Regions from separate parts of the Arthrobacter sp. AG367 genome, predicted to be linked through region 2. Evidence: riboswitches for the same ligand, from Rfam matches in the RefSeq annotation. Region 2 holds a riboswitch; the other holds the start of a gene.
What was found. Region 2 has a riboswitch for S-adenosylmethionine ahead of FB478_RS17740 (cobalamin-independent methionine synthase II family protein). Riboswitches for the same ligand answer to the same signal wherever they lie in the genome.
Positions count from the first base shown of each region.

Region 1 (4,482 bases), on a different contig from region 2:
CCGGCCCGGCAGGGATCTGCTCCAGGGCCTCGGACTGGCTGGACTGATCGGCATACCCTCGCTGGGTCTCTATGCGGCCGGCCGGGCGCTCGGAATTACCACCGCCATCATCCCCAGCGCCCTGGATGCCTATTGGTGGACCGTGCCTGTCCTCGTCCTGTCCGCCATGCGGCACGCCGTGCTTGAGGAAGTCATTGTGGTGGGCTACCTCCTGGACCGCTTTGGCAAGTTCGGCTGGAGCATGCCGCTGGCCATTGCGGCGAGCTCCGTGCTGCGCGGCAGCTACCACCTCTACCAAGGCTTTGGTCCCTTCATTGGCAACGCCGTGATGGGCGTGGTCTTTGCCTGGCTGTACACCCGGACCCGCCGGGTCATGCCACTGGTCATCGCCCACGCCCTGCTGGATATCGTGGCCTTCGTTGGCTTCAGCCTGTTCGGCAAAGCCATGGGGTTGGGGTAGGACCCGGGACACCAGCCTTGGCGACTCCAGCCATGCTTGTTGCTGTCACATCAGCGTCAGCAGCAACGGCCAGTCTGCTTGTGGGTCTGGTGGTAACACGAAGGGTTTCGCGTAGAAGTCGTCCCAGAGGGCATCAGCAGCGCAAAGGTCCTCCGGGTCCAGCAGGTTGTCGCCGTCGGGTTCCTCCATTTCAAGCTCCTCCACTTCCGGATCCATTTCGGATTCCTCCATTTCCGGATCCGGCCAGGCTGGAACGGCGGCAAGCGGCACTACTCCTGGCGGCCAGTGGGTTGGTTGGGGGTCTTGGTGTTCGGGGTTGTAGTGGCGGCCGGTGGGTGAGGTCCAGCCGGGCGGTCCGTGTTCCGTCGCGGGATCCGGGTTCCAGGTGCGGGCGTGCTTCAAACGGTGATGTTTGGGGCATAGCTGCGCCAGGTTCCGGATGTCTGTTCTGCCGCCGTGTTCCCAGGCGGTGAGGTGGTCGGTGTGGTTGTCGGGGGTGTGGTTGGTGCAGCCGGGAAAGGTGCATTTTCGGTCCCGCATGCGGATCCATTGTTTGATGGTTTCGGGGAGCCGGTAGCGGGTGCGTCCGATCTCCAGGGGTGCCCCGTCGCGGGGGTCGACCAGGACGCGGTAGAACGACTCCGCCCCGTCCGCGACAAGCCTCCGTGCCATCGACGCCGGGATGGGGCCCGGGCCGTCCAGCGCCGCCGGCTCATCGGTCAGGCCGAGCAGCGAGAACACCGGCACGGTGACCAGGACATCGGCCCGCGGGGTGGGGACCTTGCCAACATCACCAGTGCTCCCTGTGCCGGAAACGCTGCCTGCGCCCGTTCCCGCAGCATCACCAGTAGCCCGTGCAGCCCCACCCACAGCAGCCTCACCCGTGGCCGTGGTGTTTCCGGTGCCGAGGAGGAGTGCTGCTGCGATGTCGGGGCGGAGTTGGGTGAGGGTGCGGGTTTCGGTGGGGCCTTGGAGGCCGCGGGCGGTGGCGGTGGTGCGGTTCCAGATGGCGCAGGCGGTGTCGCCGGGGAGGTAGAGCGAGAGCCAGGCCATGCCGTCGCGGTCGGGGGTGTATTCCATCCGCCGGTCCGCGACGCCTTTGGCGTGGCGTTTTTCGAGGGTTTCGGGGTGGTGGCGTTCCCGCCAGGCGCGGACCTTGGCGCGGAACCGGGCAGGGACGAGTTCACCGGGCGCGGCGCCGCGGGCGGGGTTGGGGGCGTCGGGGTCGAAGAAGTGCGCCACCAAGGCAGCAGCCCCGTCGGGGGTGAGCCCCTCGGTTTCATCGGCGACAATCCTGGCATGCTGCCACGACAGGTCACCGGCTGACAGGGCGCCCAGGAGCGGCGGCAGGGAACACACCCGGCGGGATTGTTCCACCAAAGCACCCGCCGCCCCAGAACTCACTGTCAGGACTCCGGCGATCTCCTCCACCGCGGACATCTCCGAAAACATGCGCTCATCCACCGGGGCGTCGGGGGCAAGCAGTGCCTGCTGGATCTCGACCGCTTCTGCCGCGTCCAGGGCTTTCACCGCGGCGAGCTGAGCCTCGACCCGGGAGACTGCCTCCAGCCGTTCCAGCCGGAGTTCATACCGCCGCTGCAGCACATCGACATCAGCACCAACACCGGTCCCGGCGGCAAGGAAATGATCCTCACGGTCCAGCGCATCGAGGGCAGCAACAGAGGCAGAAACACCCTCCAACACCACCCCAACACCCGTGCCGATTCCCATATCCACATCATCCAGCGAGGCACCGACATTCAGACCTGGATCGCAGCGATGTAGGAAGCAGCCACTTAAATGAATTCGGCCGCCATCGGGTAGTGACGCCGTTGTCACCACCTGATGGCGGCCGAAGCTGATCCGGGTACTGGCCCGGCGAACCCCCTCCCGGACATTCCGGGAGGCTGGGGTGGAGCGTCAGATGGTGACGGCTCCGTTGGCGGTTTCAAACGTGACCGACAGGATGCCCGGAGTTCCGTGCGGGGCGACCCACTCCACCGCAACGTCCTCAAGCGGCTTCTCCACCGGTTCACCCAGCCACTCGGTCACGCGGGACGCGGAGCCGGCGATGGTCAGGCAGCTCATCTTAAGGTTGCTGGGGTAGGCGTTGGACGGGTGCAGTGCCGGGTCGCCTTCCCACTTGAGCATGTACGGCACCTGGGGATCGGCGATAAGGCCAAGGATGCCAATCTGTTTCCAGACCAGCTCCCGGCCGTCCGGGAACTTGCGGTTGCCGTTCACCGCGGCGCGGCCAAGGCGTGCCTCGAACGGGGCGAGGTCGTCCACTTCGACGCACCAGCCCATCCAGCCGCCACCGGCCGCGGAACGGGCACGCACGGCCTGTCCGAACGGTGCCTTGTCCGAAGCCGGGTGGTCCAGGACCTCTACGACTTCCAGGTACTTGTGCCCGGCGAGCGGGATGATCATATTCCGGGTTCCGAACCGGGGGTGCACCCCGCCCTTCACTGCCTCAACGCCGAGGGCAGATGAAATACGTTCGGTAGTGGCCGCGAGGCCATCTTGTTCACAGGCGTAAGAGACGTGATCCATGCGCATGGCAACATCTTGGCACTTTGTGATCCGGCTCTCAGCTAAGGGTACCCTTACTGGAAAGGCGGCCGGGAAAAGGGCCGGGAACATGGGCAAGAAGGACGACGGCGGCGTCCCCGGCCGGGTGCGGGGCGGCCCACCTGTGGCGGCTCGAAAGCCATGCAGGGCGACCTTGTTCGTCACAATGCTGTCCACGGCGACTACCCCGTTCCTAGACTGGGCGCAGGTCATGAGCGCCAGCGCCAAGCCCCGGCTCGCTGGCCGGCAACCCTCCACCCGCGGTGGGGTGCCCCGGGTGAGGACCTGGCTGTCCGGCAAGAGCCGGAAGCAAGCGCGGCCCGTACTGCCCCACGCATTCCGGGCCCATGTCATAGGAGACTGAGATGTCCAACGGATGGTCTTTCGAAACCCGCCAGATCCATGCAGGCCAGGAGCCCGACAGTGCCACCGGAGCCCGCGCGCTCCCCATTTACCAGACCACGTCCTTCGTGTTCCCCAGCGCCGAAAGCGCAGCCAACCGCTTTGCCCTCGCCGAACTTGCGCCCATCTACACCCGGATTGGCAACCCCACCCAGGATGCCGTCGAACAGCGGATCGCCAGCCTTGAGGGAGGCCTGGCCGCTTTGCTGCTGAGCTCGGGCCAGGCCGCCGAGACGTTCGCGGTGCTGAACATTGCGGAGGCGGGGGACCATATTGTGGCGAGCCCCAGCCTTTATGGCGGAACGTACAACCTGTTCGCCCACACCCTGAAGAAGTTCGGCATCTCGGTCACCTTCGTCCAGGATCCCGACAACCTGGACCAGTGGCGCGACGCCATCCAGCCGAACACCAAGCTCTTTTTCGGTGAAGTGGTGTCCAATCCCCGCCAGGACGTCCTGGACATCGAAGGCATCTCCGAGGTGGCCCACCAGGCAGGCGTGCCACTGATCGTGGACAACACCCTGTCCACGCCCTACCTGATCCGCCCACTGGAGTGGGGTGCGGACATCGTGATCCACTCCGCCACCAAATACCTGGGCGGCCACGGCTCCGCAATTGCCGGCGTGATCGTGGACTCCGGCAAATTCGACTTCGGCAAGGACCCTGAACGGTTCCCCGGCTTCAACACCCCGGACCCCACCTACAACGGCCTGGTCTACGCCCGCGACCTAGGCGCCGACGGTGCGCTGGGTGCCAACCTCTCCTACATCCTCAAGGCCCGCGTCCAGCTGCTGCGCGACCTTGGCTCGGCGGTTTCCCCCTTCAACGCCTTCCTGATCTCCCAGGGCCTGGAGACGCTGAGCCTGCGGGTGGAACGCCACGTTGCCAACGCCACGGAAGTGGCGCGCTGGCTGGAAGGAAGGGACGACGTCGAATCCGTCGCCTACGCCGGGTTGCCCTCCAGCCCCTGGTACGAGCGTGGCCGCAAGTACGGGCCCAAGGGAACGGGCGCCGTCGTGGCCTTCAACCTTGCCGGCGGAGCGGAGGCG
Region 1 is NZ_VIVE01000003.1:169,421-173,902, reverse strand. Features, by position in the region: gene FB478_RS10620 (CPBP family intramembrane glutamic endopeptidase) at 1-460, shown strand, start outside; gene FB478_RS10615 (HNH endonuclease signature motif containing protein) at 506-2,191, opposite strand; gene FB478_RS10610 (VOC family protein) at 2,381-3,013, opposite strand; SAM riboswitch class IV at 3,239-3,353, shown strand; gene FB478_RS10605 (bifunctional o-acetylhomoserine/o-acetylserine sulfhydrylase) at 3,397-4,482, shown strand, end outside.
Region 1: linked by a shared signal. The riboswitch ahead of FB478_RS10605 (bifunctional o-acetylhomoserine/o-acetylserine sulfhydrylase) and the one ahead of FB478_RS17740 (cobalamin-independent methionine synthase II family protein) in region 2 are both predicted to bind S-adenosylmethionine.

Region 2 (4,482 bases):
ACAAGCTGGACGGTTTCGTCCTGCCCCTGCTGGCTGCTTCCGAGGCTGAGGTCAAGGCCGGCCGGAACCCGCTGTTCAACTCCCACATGTGGGACGGCTCCGCCGAGACCCTCCAGGAAAACCTGCGCATCGCCCGCGAACTGCTCGGCCGCACTGCTGCCGCCAAGATGATCCTCGAAGTGGAGATTGGCACCGTTGGCGGCGAGGAGGACGGCGTCGAAAACGCCATCAACGACAAGCTGTACACCACCGTTGAGGACGCCCTGGCCACCATCGATGCCCTGGGCTCCGGTGAAAACGGCCGCTACATCACGGCCCTGACCTTCGGCAACGTCCACGGCGTCTACAAGCCCGGCGGCGTCAAGCTCCGCCCGGAGATCCTCAAGGACATCCAGGCCCAGGTGGGCGCGAAGATCGGCAAGGACAACCCGTTCGACCTCGTGTTCCACGGCGGCTCCGGCTCCTCCGACCAGGAAATCGCCGACGCCGTCTCCTACGGCGTGATCAAGATGAACATCGACACCGACACCCAGTACGCCTACACGCGTCCGGTTGCTGACCACATGTTCAAGAACTACGACGGCGTCCTGAAGGTGGACGGCGAAGTGGGCAACAAGAAGACCTACGACCCCCGCGTCTGGGGCGCCTCCGCCGAAGCCGGCCTGGCGGCCCGCGTGGTGGAAGCCACCAAGCAGCTCGGTTCGGCCGGAAAGACCTTCTAGATGTCGGACGAGTTCCGCCGGAACCTGATGGGGCCGGAGCCCACTCTCCTGCCTGCCGAAACCGAGGTGAACGCGCAGCTTGAGGCCGGCCAGGAGGCCCTGGACCTGGTGGCGAAGCACCCAACGTCCTCGCTCCTGTGGGCCGTCCTGGCTGAGGAGGCGTGGACGGAAGGCCGCACCATCGACTCCTACGCCTATGCCCGGGTGGGTTACCACCGCGGACTGGATGCGCTGCGCCGCAACGGCTGGCGCGGCGTGGGGCCCATCCCCTGGGAGCATGAGCCAAACCGCGGGTTCCTGCGGGCCCTCTACTCCCTGGGCCGGGCCTCGTCGGCCATCGGCGAGGCTGAAGAGCCGGAGCGGATCGAGAAGTTCCTGAACGATTCCGACCCCACGGCAAAGGCAGCCATCGAGGGCGAATAACTCCCTGGGCCCACGCCCGCACTGTTTCCTGGTGCAGAGTGCCAGGGAGGGGTTCGGGCTGGGAACGACGGCGGGCGGTCACCTTTCAATGAGAAGGTGACCGCCCGCCGTCGTATCCGGCCTGGAATGCGCCGTCCCTCATTTCGGTTAAAAGAATCGAAGGGCCAGGGGAAGAAAGGAGGAGCTGCGCGAAGCGTGGGAAAGCAGGAGAAAGCGCGTCTCAGGTTCTGTGACTACTACTCGTGGATGTCGTACGCCGACTTCACCACCTGGGTTGAAGCCGAAGACGAATCGGCACCGGGAATTTCGTTTACCGAGTCCGATGCCACAGGCTGAGCGGCGCAGGACTTAAGGTTTGGCAATACCCGTGCGGGCCATGGCGTCTGCATAGGCAGTGCGCATGTCCTCCAGGTACTCCTCCTGGCGGGCCGGGGAACCGGCGAAGGCGCGGCCGCTCAGCGAGCGGACCTTGTAGGTCTTCAGGCCGCGGCGCCAGAGGAGGGGCACCTCGGTCTTCAACAGCAGGTTGGCCAGGCGGTTGGCTTCGGTGCCATGCGCCACGATCACCGAGGCGCGGGGGACCAGGGCCAGGAACTTCAGCAGGGGCTTCAGGCCTGACTGGATCTGGTCCGGAGTGAACTTGCCGTTGGGTTCGCCCGGGACGTGCCAAGGGCGGACGTTCCACGGCATGACGAACTCCGGGCGCAGGCCAAGCTTCCACTGGATCCCCAGCATGCGGGTAACAGCGTCCTGGTCGCCGGGGGTGATGAACCCGGACGGATCCACCTCGCCGATGTTGGAGAACAGGCTGATGATGCGGCATTCCTCCACGTCGTGCATGGGGTCCACGTAGGGCACCACGGTTCCGGGCTTGGCCTCCTGCAGGGAATCACACAGTTCGTTGACGGCGGCAACGCTGGGTTCGTAGCGGCGGCTCATGAGCTGTTCGTGGAATGTTTCGGGTGCCAGGGCTGTCATGAAGTGCTGGATCTCCTGCGGGGATTGGCGTTGCTGCCGCCACGGACATGGGCGCACGGCGGCACGGCACATCAGTGGCGGTTGATTGGGGTGGACCAACTCCTGGTCGGCCTACTCCAGTTTAGCAAGCCCAGGCAAGCGAAACGCCGGCCGCCCCTTCCGGTGATGGAAGGCACAGCCGGCGCGTCGGTGCGGGAGCGGCTAGAAGAGGCGCTTCGAGGCGCGGCGGGCACCCTCACCCAGTGCCTCCAGCTTGGCGAAGGCGATCTGCGGGTGCACCCTGCCGCCCAGGCCACAGTCGGTGGAGGCAATGACGTTCCCGCGGCCCACGAGGTCCGCAAAGCGGACGATCCGGTCCGCCACCAGGTCCGGGTGCTCCACCACATTGGTGGCATGCGAAACAACGCCCGGGATGATCACCCTGCCCTCGGGGAGCTTTGTGTCCTCCCACACCCGCCATTCGTGTTCGTGGCGGACGTTTGCCGCTTCAAAGGAATAGGCGCCGGCGTTGACCTGAAGCACAGAGCCGATGATGTCGGCGAACGGGATGTCCGTGGTGTGTGGGCCGTGCCAGGATCCCCAGCACACGTGCAGCCGGATCTGTTCCTGCGGCAGGCCGCGCAGCGCCCAGTTGGTCGCTTCGACGCGCAGCTGGATGAACTTCAGGTAATCGTCCAGGGATGGCTCGGGATTGATCTGGTCCCAGCTTTCGGCCAGGGACGGATCATCGAGCTGCACCGTAAGGCCGGCCTCGATGATGGCCTTGTATTCCTCCCGCATGGCATCAGCGCAGGCGTAGACGAGTTCCTCGTCGTTCTTGTAGTAGTCGTTGGCTACCCGCGCGCATGAGCCGGGGGAGAGGGAGGCCACGAAGCCATCCGTGAGGCCTGCGGCGGCGAGCCCGGTCTTCAGGTTCCGGATGTCCGAGGCCACCAGGTCCTGGCCCGTGTAGGTCAGCGGTCCGGCGATCTTGGGCTGGGCAACGCTCTTGCGGTGGGTGAGGATGCCGGATGCGGGATCGCTGTAGGCCTCGTTGAAGGCCTGCCGGTCGCGCCGGTCCGGGAACGAGGTCAGGACAACGTTGCCGGGGGACGAGCGGCGGACGCCGGACTCGGCCCAGCGGTCCACGGTGGTTGGCTCAAGGCCCCCGAGCCGGGCGAAGGAGTAATTCCACCACGCCCCGTAATCCACCGAGCTGGACATGGTGTGCCCGTACTCGCCGTCGTTGGGGATGTCGATGCCAAGGTCCTTCTGGCGCTGCACCACGTCCACTACGGAGGCTTCGAGGAGTTCCAGGAATTCCGGCGTGATGCCGTCGGCTTCCTTGGCGGCGTTGGCCGCAATGAGTTCAGGGGTGCGGGGCAATGAACCGGCGTGGGTCACGCGGATATGGTCGGTGTTCTGGGACATGCTGGAATCTTCCTTTCCATCGGTCCTGGCAGTAGCACCTTCGGCCGGCAGGAGTCTGCCGGGACGTGGTTGCTGCGGCGTCATTGAGCCAGGTCTCTCGGCCGCTCCGGATGGTCCACTCTCAGATAAATCGACGCGCGTGGAGCCGCGCAAATCCGCACCGCTTTATGTCGTGGGCATGTCCGGCCGGCCGCCGGCGGCAGGACCGGAACGTACTTACAGCGTTTGTCCAGCATATTGACAGGTTTCGTTAAGCTTGGTTGTGTGAATGTCACATGCCTCCGCTGCGACGGAGCGGCGGATGCCACCCGAGCACTCGAAAGAGGTAACTGTGACGAAATCCCTCAGGACCCTTGCCGTTAGCGGAGCCCTCGCGCTCGCCGTCGCAGCAGGTCCGGCGCCCTTGGCCGGCGCCGTAGGCGAAGGGCCTTCCTACGACGGCAACGGCCAGATCACCACGTCGAAGCTGGCCACCTACGACCAGATGGTCTCGTTCCTGAAGGACCAGGATGCGCGCCAGCCCGCCATGGAGCTGGAGGTCATCGGCCAGACCGTCAAAGGCCGCGACATCCACCTGGTCAAGTACATATCGGACCCGGCCAAGCCCACCATCCTGTATTTGACCCAGCAGCACGGCAATGAACAGCTCACCACCGAGGGTGCCCTCGAGTTCGTCAAGCACCTGGGCACGGGCAAGTCGGCAGGCATCCTGGACGGCGTGAACATCCTCATCGTGCCCATGCTCAACGCGGACGGTGCCATGGGGGATGTCAACTTCTCCCTGGACGACTACCTTGCCAAGGGGGACCGCCACCTCACCCGCTACAACGCGGAAGGCGTGGACCTGAACCGGGACCATGTGGCCAAGGTCCAGCCGGAGACCCAGGCGCTGCACAACAACGTGATGCGCCAGTACCGCATTGACTACATGATCGACCTGCACCACCAG
Region 2 is NZ_VIVE01000008.1:88,052-92,533, forward strand. Features, by position in the region: gene fbaA (class II fructose-bisphosphate aldolase) at 1-722, shown strand, start outside; gene FB478_RS17730 (DUF3151 domain-containing protein) at 723-1,145, shown strand; gene FB478_RS21180 (hypothetical protein) at 1,341-1,481, shown strand; gene FB478_RS17735 (uracil-DNA glycosylase) at 1,494-2,123, opposite strand; gene FB478_RS17740 (cobalamin-independent methionine synthase II family protein) at 2,325-3,533, opposite strand; SAM riboswitch class I at 3,547-3,650, opposite strand; gene FB478_RS17745 (M14 family zinc carboxypeptidase) at 3,835-4,482, shown strand, end outside.